DNA from 3 places in the Streptomyces sp. NPDC102467 genome. Region 3 is predicted to be linked to each of the others. Evidence: riboswitches for the same ligand, from Rfam matches in the RefSeq annotation. Region 3 holds a riboswitch; each other region holds the start of a gene.

Region 1 (3,264 bases), on a different contig from region 3:
CCAGGGCGAGCAGCGCCCCGGCGAGGGCGGCGCGGTGGCGGGTGCGTGGAGACATGGGATCGGGGTCCTTCCCGGTCGGGCCCGCCGACGCGGCGGGCAGCCGACATCCCAGCACCCGCACCCGTCCGACCCGTTCACGCCACTCCGCCCGGTCACCTCGACGGACCTCTCACCACCCCCAGGACCCACCCCGGGAGCCACCCCCGGGAGGAGATCAGGACGCGGACTCCAGATGCATCTTGATGGTGTGCGGATCCACGAATCCCTTCGCCACCACACGGTCCCCGGAGGACTCCCCGCGCAGCCGCCGCCCGATCCACGGCACCAGGAACTCGCGCGCCCAGTGGATGTCGTCGCGCCGCACCTCGAACGTGCCGCGCGACGGAAGCATCGGCCAGACCTGTTCCGGGTCGGCGGGCACATCGACGCCGAGCGCCTGTCCCGCGCGCAGGGCGACCCGGGTGTGCCCCTCGGCGGACAGGTGGAGCCGGTCCCCGTCCCAGGCCCGGCGGTCCTGGATGGACTTGAGGGACCACAGGTCGAGCACCGGGCAGTCGTAGCGGTCGGCGATCGCGCGTATGTGCATGTTGTACGTGGCGATCTTGCCGCGCATGTGTTTGAGGACGGCCACGTCACGGGTGTCGAAACCGGTGGCGACCATGACGGTGCCGGCGGCTTCGGCAAGGCGTGCCACGGCCCTCTCGAAGCGCTCGGCCACGTCGTCCGGGTCGGTGCCGGGCCGGATGATGTCGTTGCCGCCGGCGACCAGCGTCACCAGGTCGGGGGCGAGCTCGACGGCCCGCGGGACCTGGTCCTCGACGATCTGGTCGATGAGCTTGCCGCGTACGGCGAGGTTCGCGTACTGGAAAGTGTCCTCGGCCACGCGGTCGTCCAGGAGGACGGCGAGCCGGTCGGCCCACCCCACGAAGCTCCCGTCGGGCCCGGGGTCCCCGACGCCTTCGGTGAAGCTGTCCCCCACCGCCGCGTAGGACCGAATCGTGCCGCCTCTGAGTGATCTCGATTCGTTTGCCACGACCACACATCTTTCACCCTCGGGTGTGGCCTACGCGACCGTAACCAGGGGTTGACGAGCGGTGAGAAAACGCACTCGGCTCCCGGGGAATAACCCAGGGAGCCGATCGGATCGTGCGCGGGTCAGATCGAGACGCCGTGCTCGCGCAGGTACGCCAGCGGGTCGACGTCCGAGCCGTAGCTCGGGGACGTACGGATCTCGAAGTGCAGGTGCGGTCCCGTCACGTTGCCGGTGGCGCCGGAGAGGCCGATCTGCTGGCCCGCGGTCACGGTCTGCCCGGCGGAGACGCCGAGCGAGGACATGTGGGCGTACTGGGAGTAGCGCCCGTCGGCGTGCTGGATGACGACCTCGTTGCCGTAGGCGCCGTCCATGCCCGCGGAGACGACGGTGCCGGCGCCGACCGCCTTGATGGCCGTGCCGGTGGGCACGACGAAGTCGGTGCCGGTGTGGTAGCCGCTCGACCACATGGAACCGTTGGAGTGGTACGGCGTGCCGATGGAGCCGTCGACGGGCTTCACGTAGTCCGCCGTGGACGCGGTGGACGCCGTGGTCGTAGCGGCCGCGCCGTCCAGGGCGAGCTTCATGCCCGGCTTGATGACGCCGGCGTCGGCGCCGACGACGTCCTTGTTGCCGTCGTAGAGCTTCTTCCAGCCGCCGTCGACGTGCTGCGCCTCGGCGATCTTCGAGAGCGTGTCACCGGCCTTGACGGTGTACGTCTTCGCGTCGGTGGCGGCGGAGTCGGTCGCCGCGTGGGCGCCGGTGGCACCGATGAGCGGCAGGGCGAGCGCGGCGCCACCGGCCGAGGCGACGGCGGCGGCGCGGGTGACGCGCTGGGACTTGGGGCGGCGGTGCTTTCCCTTGGCGGGCATGACGCGTTTCCTCTCCGTCGCCTACGAGGTGAGCTGTCGGGTTCGGACTGGAGCTGCCCGGCCGTATCCGGTGCCCGGATACGACTTCACCCCTAGCCGCATGGGGAATTCCCTCGGCGGCGTACTGCCTGTGGGTCCCCCGTTCCTGCCGTCACGGGTCGTTGTTCGGAATCCGGGCGGCGGCAGGACTAGGCGTTCCGTCCGGAGTGAGTGGTGACCGTAAGACGACGGGAAAGGCGGTGACAAGCGGCGAATTCGCCCACGAGGCCGCTTTCTTGATCGTCTGGGCGTTTCCTGTGTCACCCTGCGTCGATGTCCGTGCTTTACCAGCGCCTTACCTTCAGGAATTCCCAGGACAAGAATTTCGGGCGGCCACCACGGACCGTTACGGCTATGAGCCTGCTCACGCACAGGTAGGCAATGCACCTTTATTTGCCGACAGTTTGTAATGAGTAGTGTCAAAACGGACAGAGGGTTCGCCCGGGAATGCGTGTCGTATCGTCAGGAGCGCGCCCGCCGGCGAGTGACGCCGGAGCCCTGACCGGGAGGAGCCCCCGTGACACAGCACGCCCCGTCCACCGAGCCCGAGCTGTCCGGAGTGCGCAACTTCCGCGACGTGGGCGGTCTTCCGGCCGTGGACGGCCGGCGCGTGCGCCCCGGCGTGCTCTACCGCAGCGGCCATCTGGCCCATGCCACCGCCGAGGACGCCGCGTTCCTCGCCGGGCTCGGCCTGCACACCGTCTTCGACTTCCGCAACGCCGCGGACCAGCGCCTCGAGGGCGCCGACGTCGCGCTGCCCGGGGTGCGCAATCTGAACCTGCCGCTGACCGACCCCGCGGACGGCGCCGAGTTCTGGCAGATGGTCCGCGACGGTGACATAGAGCAGCTGCGCACCCTGCTCTCCGAGGGCCGCGCGGCCAACCGCATGATCACGTCGTACCGCTCGATCGTCTCGCAGCGCACCGCCGAGCACAGTCGCGTGCTGCACGCGCTCGCCGAGGACAGCGTGCCCGCACTGATGCACTGCGCGGCCGGCAAGGACCGCGCGGGCCTGTCGATCGCGGTGACGCTGCTCGCCGTCGGCGTGGAGCGCGACGCCATCGAGGCGGACTACCTGGAGTCGAACGCGAAGCACCGCCGCTACAAGGTGCGCCGCAGCAGCGCGGCAAGCGACGCCTACTCCCCCGAGGTCATGGAGCTGCTCAGCCCGCTCTTCGACGCCCGCGCCGCCTACCTGCACGCGGCCTTCGAGACCATCGAGCAGACCTGGGGCGACACGGACCGCTACTTCGAAGAAGGCCTGGGGCTCACCGCGGCCGACCGCGACCGGCTGCGCGAGCGCCTCCTCGTCTGACCCCGCCC
Region 2 (3,264 bases), on a different contig from region 3:
GACGTCTACACCGAGATGGCCACCGTGGCCACGGTGTGCGTCCTGGCCTGCTTCATCAACCGGATCGTGCGCCGCGGCGACGAGCAACTCGCCTCGGCGTGGCAGATCGCGGAGGCGGCCCAGCTCGCGGTGTTGCCGGAGCCGGCCGGGCGGATCGGCGGCCTGGCCATCGCGGCCCGGTACGAGGCGGCGCAGGCCGACGCGTTCATCGGCGGCGACCTGTACGCGGTGCAGGACACTCCGCACGGCGTGCGGCTCGTGGTCGGGGACGTACGCGGGAAGGGCATGGGTGCGGTCGCCGCCGTGGCCGTCGTCATCGGCGCGTTCCGTGAGGCCGCCGAGCAGGAGGGCAGCCTGGAGGCGGTCGCCCAGCGCCTGGAGCGGGCGCTGGCCCGGGAGGGCGGCCGGCGCCGCGGCATCGACGACTTCGAGGGCTTCACCACCGCGGTGCTCGCCGAGATCCCGCACGGCGGCGACGTCCTGCGCATCCTGAACCGCGGGCATCCCGAGCCGATCGTGGTGCTCGGCGACGGCACGGTCCAGGTGATCGAGCCCGCCGAGGCGGCGCTGCCGCTCGGCCTGGGCGAGCTCGGCTCCTGGCCGGACCGGGCCACCGAGGCCGGCTTCCCGCCCGCGGCGACGCTGCTGCTCTTCACCGACGGGCTCTCCGAGGCGCGGAACGCGAGGGGCGTCTTCTACGACCCCGCGGCCCGGCTCGCCGGCCGCGTCTTCCCTGGGCCGGGGGAGCTTCTCGCGACGCTGGCCGAAGAGGTACGCCTGCACACCGGGGGCGGCGCCAGTGACGACATGGCGCTGCTCGCCGTACGGCGTCCTTGATCGATGTCACGAGGGGTGACCGCACGACACCACTGCGCATAACAATTGACACTACGTCAGAAACTGACGGGTTTGGGATGCGCCGGAACCGGCGGTCAACTCGCCCGATTGCGCCCGCTCGTGCCCCGTTAAGTCCAGGCCGTGAACGTGAACGATCAATGGGAACGGCTTGGAATTACTGTCGGCTGTCTATTAACGTTCGATAACGCAGCGCGGTCGTCCCAGCCGTCACTAGCGACGGCTCCGTGCGCACACGCTTAATCCCGAAAGGGAGCCGGGGAACCACCAACTTGGGGTGAATCAGGCATCGTTCCGTCGCTTTTCGGGCGCCGGACGTGCTCGTAGGAGACCTTCCTGCTCCGAACCCGTCAGCTAACCCGGTAGGCGAGAAGGAAGGAAAGGAGAGCGCCCCCGTGGCGTCGAACCGCCCTGCCCCCGAGTTCTCCGGATTCTCCGCCGACCCCGCCGATGGCGGGTTCGGTGTCGAGCAGGAGACCTGGGAGGAGTGGAATCCCACCGAGGAGTCCGTCCGTCCCGTCCGCGGCAAACACCGCGTAGCCCGGCAGCGCGGCGGCCTCGCGCGCAGCTCCACGGTCCTCGGTGTCGGCGTGATCGCCGCCGTCGGCGCGGGCGGCATCGCCAGCGCGCAGGGCGGCAAGCCCGCCGTCCACATCTCCATGCCCGACCTCTCGGCGGTCAAGGACTCGCTGCCCGAGGCGAAGTCGCTGCCCGGCGTGGGTGCGCTCATATCCGACGGCTCCGACTCCTCGTCCGGCGCCGCCTCGGCCACCCCGCTCACCACGGTGGGCAACGGGCAGTCGGACGCGGGCGAGACGCTGCGCGCCCGCATCATGCAGCAGGCCGAGACCCAGCAGAACGCCGCCGACGCCACGGCGCAGGCCGCGGTTCAGAAGGCCGCCGCCGAGCAGGCCGCCGAGGAAGCGTCGGCGAAGCAGGAGAAGGCCGAGGCCAAGGCCGCCGCCGACAAGAAGAAGGCGGCGGAGGAGGCCAAGAAGAAGGCCGAGGCCGAGCGCCTCGCCAAGCTGGCCAAGAGCTTCAAGCTCCCCGTCGCCTCGTACACCATCACCGGCACCTTCGGGCAGCCCGGATCCATGTGGTCCTCCGGCTACCACACGGGCCTCGACTTCGCGGCTTCCACGGGTACGCCGATCTACGCCGTCCACAGCGGCACCGTCACCGAGGCCGGCTGGGCGGGCGCGTACGGCTACCGCACGATCATCACCCTCGACGACGGCACCGAGCTGTGGTTCTGCCACCAGTCCTCGCTCAACGTCAGCGCCGGACAGAAGGTCTCCACCGGCGACGTCATCGGCCGCGTCGGCGCCACCGGCAATGTCACCGGGCCCCACCTCCACCTGGAGGTCCACCCCGGCGGGGACGCCACCGGCATCGACCCGGCGGTGTGGCTGCGCGGCAAGGGCCTCACTCCCTGAGCCCTGTCCGCCCCTGCGGAACACGGGTACGGAACACGGGTACGGAACACCGTGTCCGGAATACCAGGTTCCGTAGGGGCGTTGAAGTCGGGCATGACTTCTTCTCCCGCACTGCGCAAGCTCGGCTCCTCCGACCTGGAGGTCTTCCCGCTCTCCCTCGGCGGGAACGTGTTCGGCTGGACCGCCGACGAGGCCGCCTCCTTCGCGGTGCTCGACGCCTACACCGCCGGGGGCGGCAACTTCATCGACACGGCGGACTCGTACTCGGCCTGGATCGAGGGGAACAAGGGCGGTGAGTCGGAGACCGTCATCGGCAAGTGGGTCAAGGCCCGCGGCAACCGCGACGACGTCGTCATCGCCACCAAGGTCGCCCGCCACCCCGACTTCAAGGGCCTGCGCGGCGCCAACATCAAGGCCGCAGCCGACGCCTCCCTCACGCGCCTGGGCACCGATTACATCGACCTGTACTACACGCACTTCGACGACGACGAGACGATCCCCGTCGAGGAGATCATCGGCGCGCTCGACGAGCTCGTGAAGGCGGGCAAGGTGCGCAACATCGCCGCGTCGAACATCTCGCCCGAGCGCCTCCAGGAGTCCCTCGACTTCTCCGACCGCGAGGGCCTCGCCCGGTACGTCGCGATCCAGCCCCACTACAACCTCGTCTCACGCGACACGTACGAGGGCGCCCGGCAGGACATCGCCTCCCGCGCCGGGCTCGCCGCCGTCCCGTACTACGCGCTGGCCGCCGGCTTCCTGACCGGCAAGTACCGGCCCGGCGTCACGGTCGACAGCGCGCGGGCCGGAGGCGCGGCCAAGCACCTGGAGACCGAGCGCGGCCGACAGGTGCTGACCGCCCTCGACGAGATCGCGGGGGCCCGCGGCGCCGAGATCGCCACGGTCGCCCTGGCCTGGCTCGCCGCGCAGCCCACCGTGGCGGCGCCGATCGCGTCCGCGCGCACGGTCGAGCAGC
Region 3 (3,264 bases):
CGCAGTTCATGCACCTCGAATACACGGCGCCGGACCAGGACATCTCGCTGTACATCAACTCCCCCGGCGGCTCGTTCAGCGCGATGACGGCGCTCTACGACACGATGCAGTACGTCAGTTGTGACGTGGAGACGACGTGCCTGGGGCAGGCCGCGTCCGTCGCCGCGGTGCTGCTCGCCGCCGGGGCGCCGGGCAAGCGGATGATGCTGCCCGGCGCGCGCGTGGTGCTCGACCAGCCGGCGCTGCCCGAGCCGGCACAGGGCCAGCCCACCGATCTGGAGATCCAGGCACGCGAAATGGCGCGTATGCGGGAGCAGTTGGAGGAGTTGCTCGCGCGGCACTCGGGGCGGGCGAAGGACCAGGTCGGCCTGGACATCGAGCGGGACACCGTGCTCGACGCCCACCAGGCCCTGGAGTACGGCCTGGTGGACCAGGTGCTGCGGAGCCGCAAGGCCACGCTCGGCGCACAGGGCGCGAGGTGACATGCCGGTGTTTCCACCCGAACTGCCGCCGCTGCCCGCCCTGACCCGCGCCGAGTGCGAGCTGGTGGACAGCTACCTGGCGGTGGTCGATCTGATCGCGCGGATCAACCCGGCGCGCGGCGACCACACCTACCGAGGGCTGCGGGCGGCGCAAGCGCTCGTCGGGCGGGCGTCGGCGCTGCGGGACGCCTTGGAGCTGATGCACCGGCGGGGCGAGAGCGAGGTGCACGCGCCAACCCTGACGCGGGCTCTGCGCGTCCTGGATGGCGAGAGGCGTACACAGAGAGTCACTTTGCCGCCAGAAGCGGTCAGTTGAGATCGCAGGGAGTCGCGGCTCGCGCAAACTGTCTGCGCCCGAGCCGAAACGGCCCAGATGGTGTACCACCAAATGGCCTAGACACTCATACATCATCAAGACGGTCAGAGTTGCGCTCCGGCGGTACGCGGACGCCGGAATGACACGTTCCGCCCCTGGTACGAGCGTGGTCAGGTGTCGCGGGCGCGGCCCGGAAGCAGGACTGTCCACCTGAACGGGTCAAGCGTGAGCAGCCTCACTTACCGCCGGTTCAACTCGGTTTCGGCTCCACATGTGCGTGAAGATCCCTCCGACGACAAGCCCCCGCCGCCGCGGCGGGGCGGTCCGTGCGGACGCCGAGTCCTGCCGCCGTGCGGATGCCAGGTCGACAGAAGTGCATCGGCAGGAGTGGAGGACCCAGGTACGACGGGCCACCGGCCCACCTCGACGGAGGTGGTGCCCGAGGGGCCCTTGGGGTGAAGCCGCACCATGCGGCCGGGCATCTTCGCCTGCCCGAACCCGACAGGTCACCCTTCACAGGCGGCTGACGAAGGGTTGCGCATGTCTGCGCTCAATCGTGTTCCCTCGCTGCTGGCCCGGGCCGGCACCGCGTCGGTCCTCACCCTCGCCGTCGCAGGAGCCGGACTCATGGTCCCCGGCGCCGCGTCCGAGGCGTCGGCGGCTACGGCTTCGACCAAGGCATTGAGGGTCGCGGCCTCCAAGAAGGGATCGCCGTACAGGTGGGGCGCCACGGGCCCGCACCGGTTCGACTGCTCGGGCCTGACGCTCTATTCGTTCAAGCGGGCGGGCAAGAAGCTGCCCCGCACCGCCGCGCAGCAGTACAACAAGACCCGTCATGTCTCCTCGTCCCACCGCAGGACGGGTGACCTGGTCTTCTTCCACTCGGGCCGGAGCGTCTACCACGTCGGCATCTACGCCGGGAAGGGACGGATCTGGCATTCGCCCAAGACCGGCGCGGTGGTGCGGCTGGAGAGGATCTGGACGCGGAGCGTCTGGTACGGCCGGGTGCGCTGACCCCCGCCGCACGGAGCGGCCCGTGGGGACGGGCCCGGCGCCGGGCCCGTCCCCACGCGGCCTCCCACGCGGCCCCTCACGCGGCCTCTCACGCGATCAGCGGCTCCAGAAGGAGGGCCAGGGCCAGGAGCACCAGCGCGCTCCCGGTGACGGCCTCCACGGCGCGGGCCGTGCGCGGCCTGCGCAGCCACCGGCCGAGCCGGTCCACGAGCAGGGCCACGGCCGGGAACCAGAGCAGCGCGAGCGCCACCACGATCGCCGAAAGAACGGCCGTTCGCGGAAGGGCGGGGCTGCCCGCGGGCACGAACTGCGGCAGCACGCTCAAGAACGTGATCGGCGCTTTCGGATTGAGCGTGTTGGTCAGGAAGCCCTGCCGCAGCGCGCCGCCGGCCGGGCCCCGCTCCGGGCCGGCCCCGTCGTCGGCCCGCTCCCGCAGGGGGCGCAGCGCCGACTGCAGTGTCTTCGCGCCCAGGTAGAGGACGTACGCACCCCCCGCGAGTCGCAGGGCGCCGAACAGCGTGGGTACGGCGGTGAGGACCGCGGCGAGGCCGGCGACGGCCAGCGCGGTGTGGACGAGCAGGCCGCAGGCGACTCCGAGGGCGCAGGCGACTCCGGCGCGGCGCGAGACCATGGAGTTGCGCACGACGACCGTGAAGTCCGCGCCGGGCAGGGCCACCATGCCCGCGGCGACGCCGGTGAAGGCGACCAGTTGAGCGTCCATGCACTTCAGCCTGCCCGAGCCCGGCCTTCAGCAGGTATGTGCAATATCCTGAGTCTGCCTAAAGCAACGCTTAAGGCCGGGGCCTTCGCGCGCGGGGCTCCGGTGGGATTCCGTACGGCTTCGGAGGCGGCCCATGTACGACCCGACGCGGCTCGCCGCGCTGGTGGCGGTCTCCGAGGCCGGTTCGATCACCCGGGCGGCCCAACGCCTGGGATATACCGTGCCCGCGCTCTCGCAGCAGCTCGCGAAGTTGGAGCGGGAGGCAGGGACGGCACTGCTCGTGCGGCACCACAGGGGCGCCCGGCTGACGGGTGCCGGCGAGGTGCTGGTGGAGACGGCGCGGCGGGTGCTCGACGAGATGGCGCGGGCCCGGCACGAGCTGGCGCGGCTCGCCGGCCTGTCGGGCGGGCGGCTGCGGCTCGGTACGTTCACGACGGCGGGGATGCATCTGCTGCCGCCGGCGCTGACCGCGTTCCGCAGGGCCCATCCGGATGTGGAGTTGACGGTCGCCGGGTACGAGCCACCGCTCGGGGTCGCCGCGGTGGCGGCCGGCACCGTCGATGTGGCGCTCACTCACACTTATGCGCCCTCCGAGCCCGTGGCGGTGCCCTCTTCCGTGGTCCAGGAACCCGTCCTCGTAGAGGAGTTGGTGCTGGTGACGGCTCCCGGACAGGCGCTGACGGCGGGGACGGCGGGGACGACGCGACTGCCGCCGGCCGAGCTGGCGGGGC

Evidence for each region. Region 3 has a riboswitch for cyclic di-AMP ahead of ACIREE_RS11650 (C40 family peptidase). Riboswitches for the same ligand answer to the same signal wherever they lie in the genome.
Region 1: another riboswitch for cyclic di-AMP. It lies ahead of ACIREE_RS34345 (peptidoglycan DD-metalloendopeptidase family protein); the one in region 3 lies ahead of ACIREE_RS11650 (C40 family peptidase).
Region 2: another riboswitch for cyclic di-AMP. It lies ahead of ACIREE_RS17685 (M23 family metallopeptidase); the one in region 3 lies ahead of ACIREE_RS11650 (C40 family peptidase).

Annotation. Positions count from the first base shown of each region.
Region 1 is NZ_JBIWKA010000019.1:126,705-129,968, reverse strand. It holds gene ACIREE_RS34355 (SIMPL domain-containing protein) at 1-55, opposite strand, end outside; gene ACIREE_RS34350 (SGNH/GDSL hydrolase family protein) at 215-1,039, opposite strand; gene ACIREE_RS34345 (peptidoglycan DD-metalloendopeptidase family protein) at 1,156-1,902, opposite strand; cyclic di-AMP (ydaO/yuaA leader) riboswitch at 1,908-2,073, opposite strand; gene ACIREE_RS34340 (tyrosine-protein phosphatase) at 2,459-3,256, shown strand.
Region 2 is NZ_JBIWKA010000008.1:20,823-24,086, reverse strand. It holds gene ACIREE_RS17690 (PP2C family protein-serine/threonine phosphatase) at 1-837, shown strand, start outside; cyclic di-AMP (ydaO/yuaA leader) riboswitch at 1,082-1,239, shown strand; gene ACIREE_RS17685 (M23 family metallopeptidase) at 1,251-2,291, shown strand; gene ACIREE_RS17680 (aldo/keto reductase) at 2,385-3,264, shown strand, end outside.
Region 3 is NZ_JBIWKA010000005.1:128,547-131,810, reverse strand. It holds gene ACIREE_RS11660 (ATP-dependent Clp protease proteolytic subunit) at 1-482, shown strand, start outside; gene ACIREE_RS11655 (hypothetical protein) at 490-798, shown strand; cyclic di-AMP (ydaO/yuaA leader) riboswitch at 1,204-1,335, shown strand; gene ACIREE_RS11650 (C40 family peptidase) at 1,339-1,812, shown strand; gene ACIREE_RS11645 (LysE family translocator) at 1,901-2,533, opposite strand; gene ACIREE_RS11640 (LysR family transcriptional regulator) at 2,667-3,264, shown strand, end outside.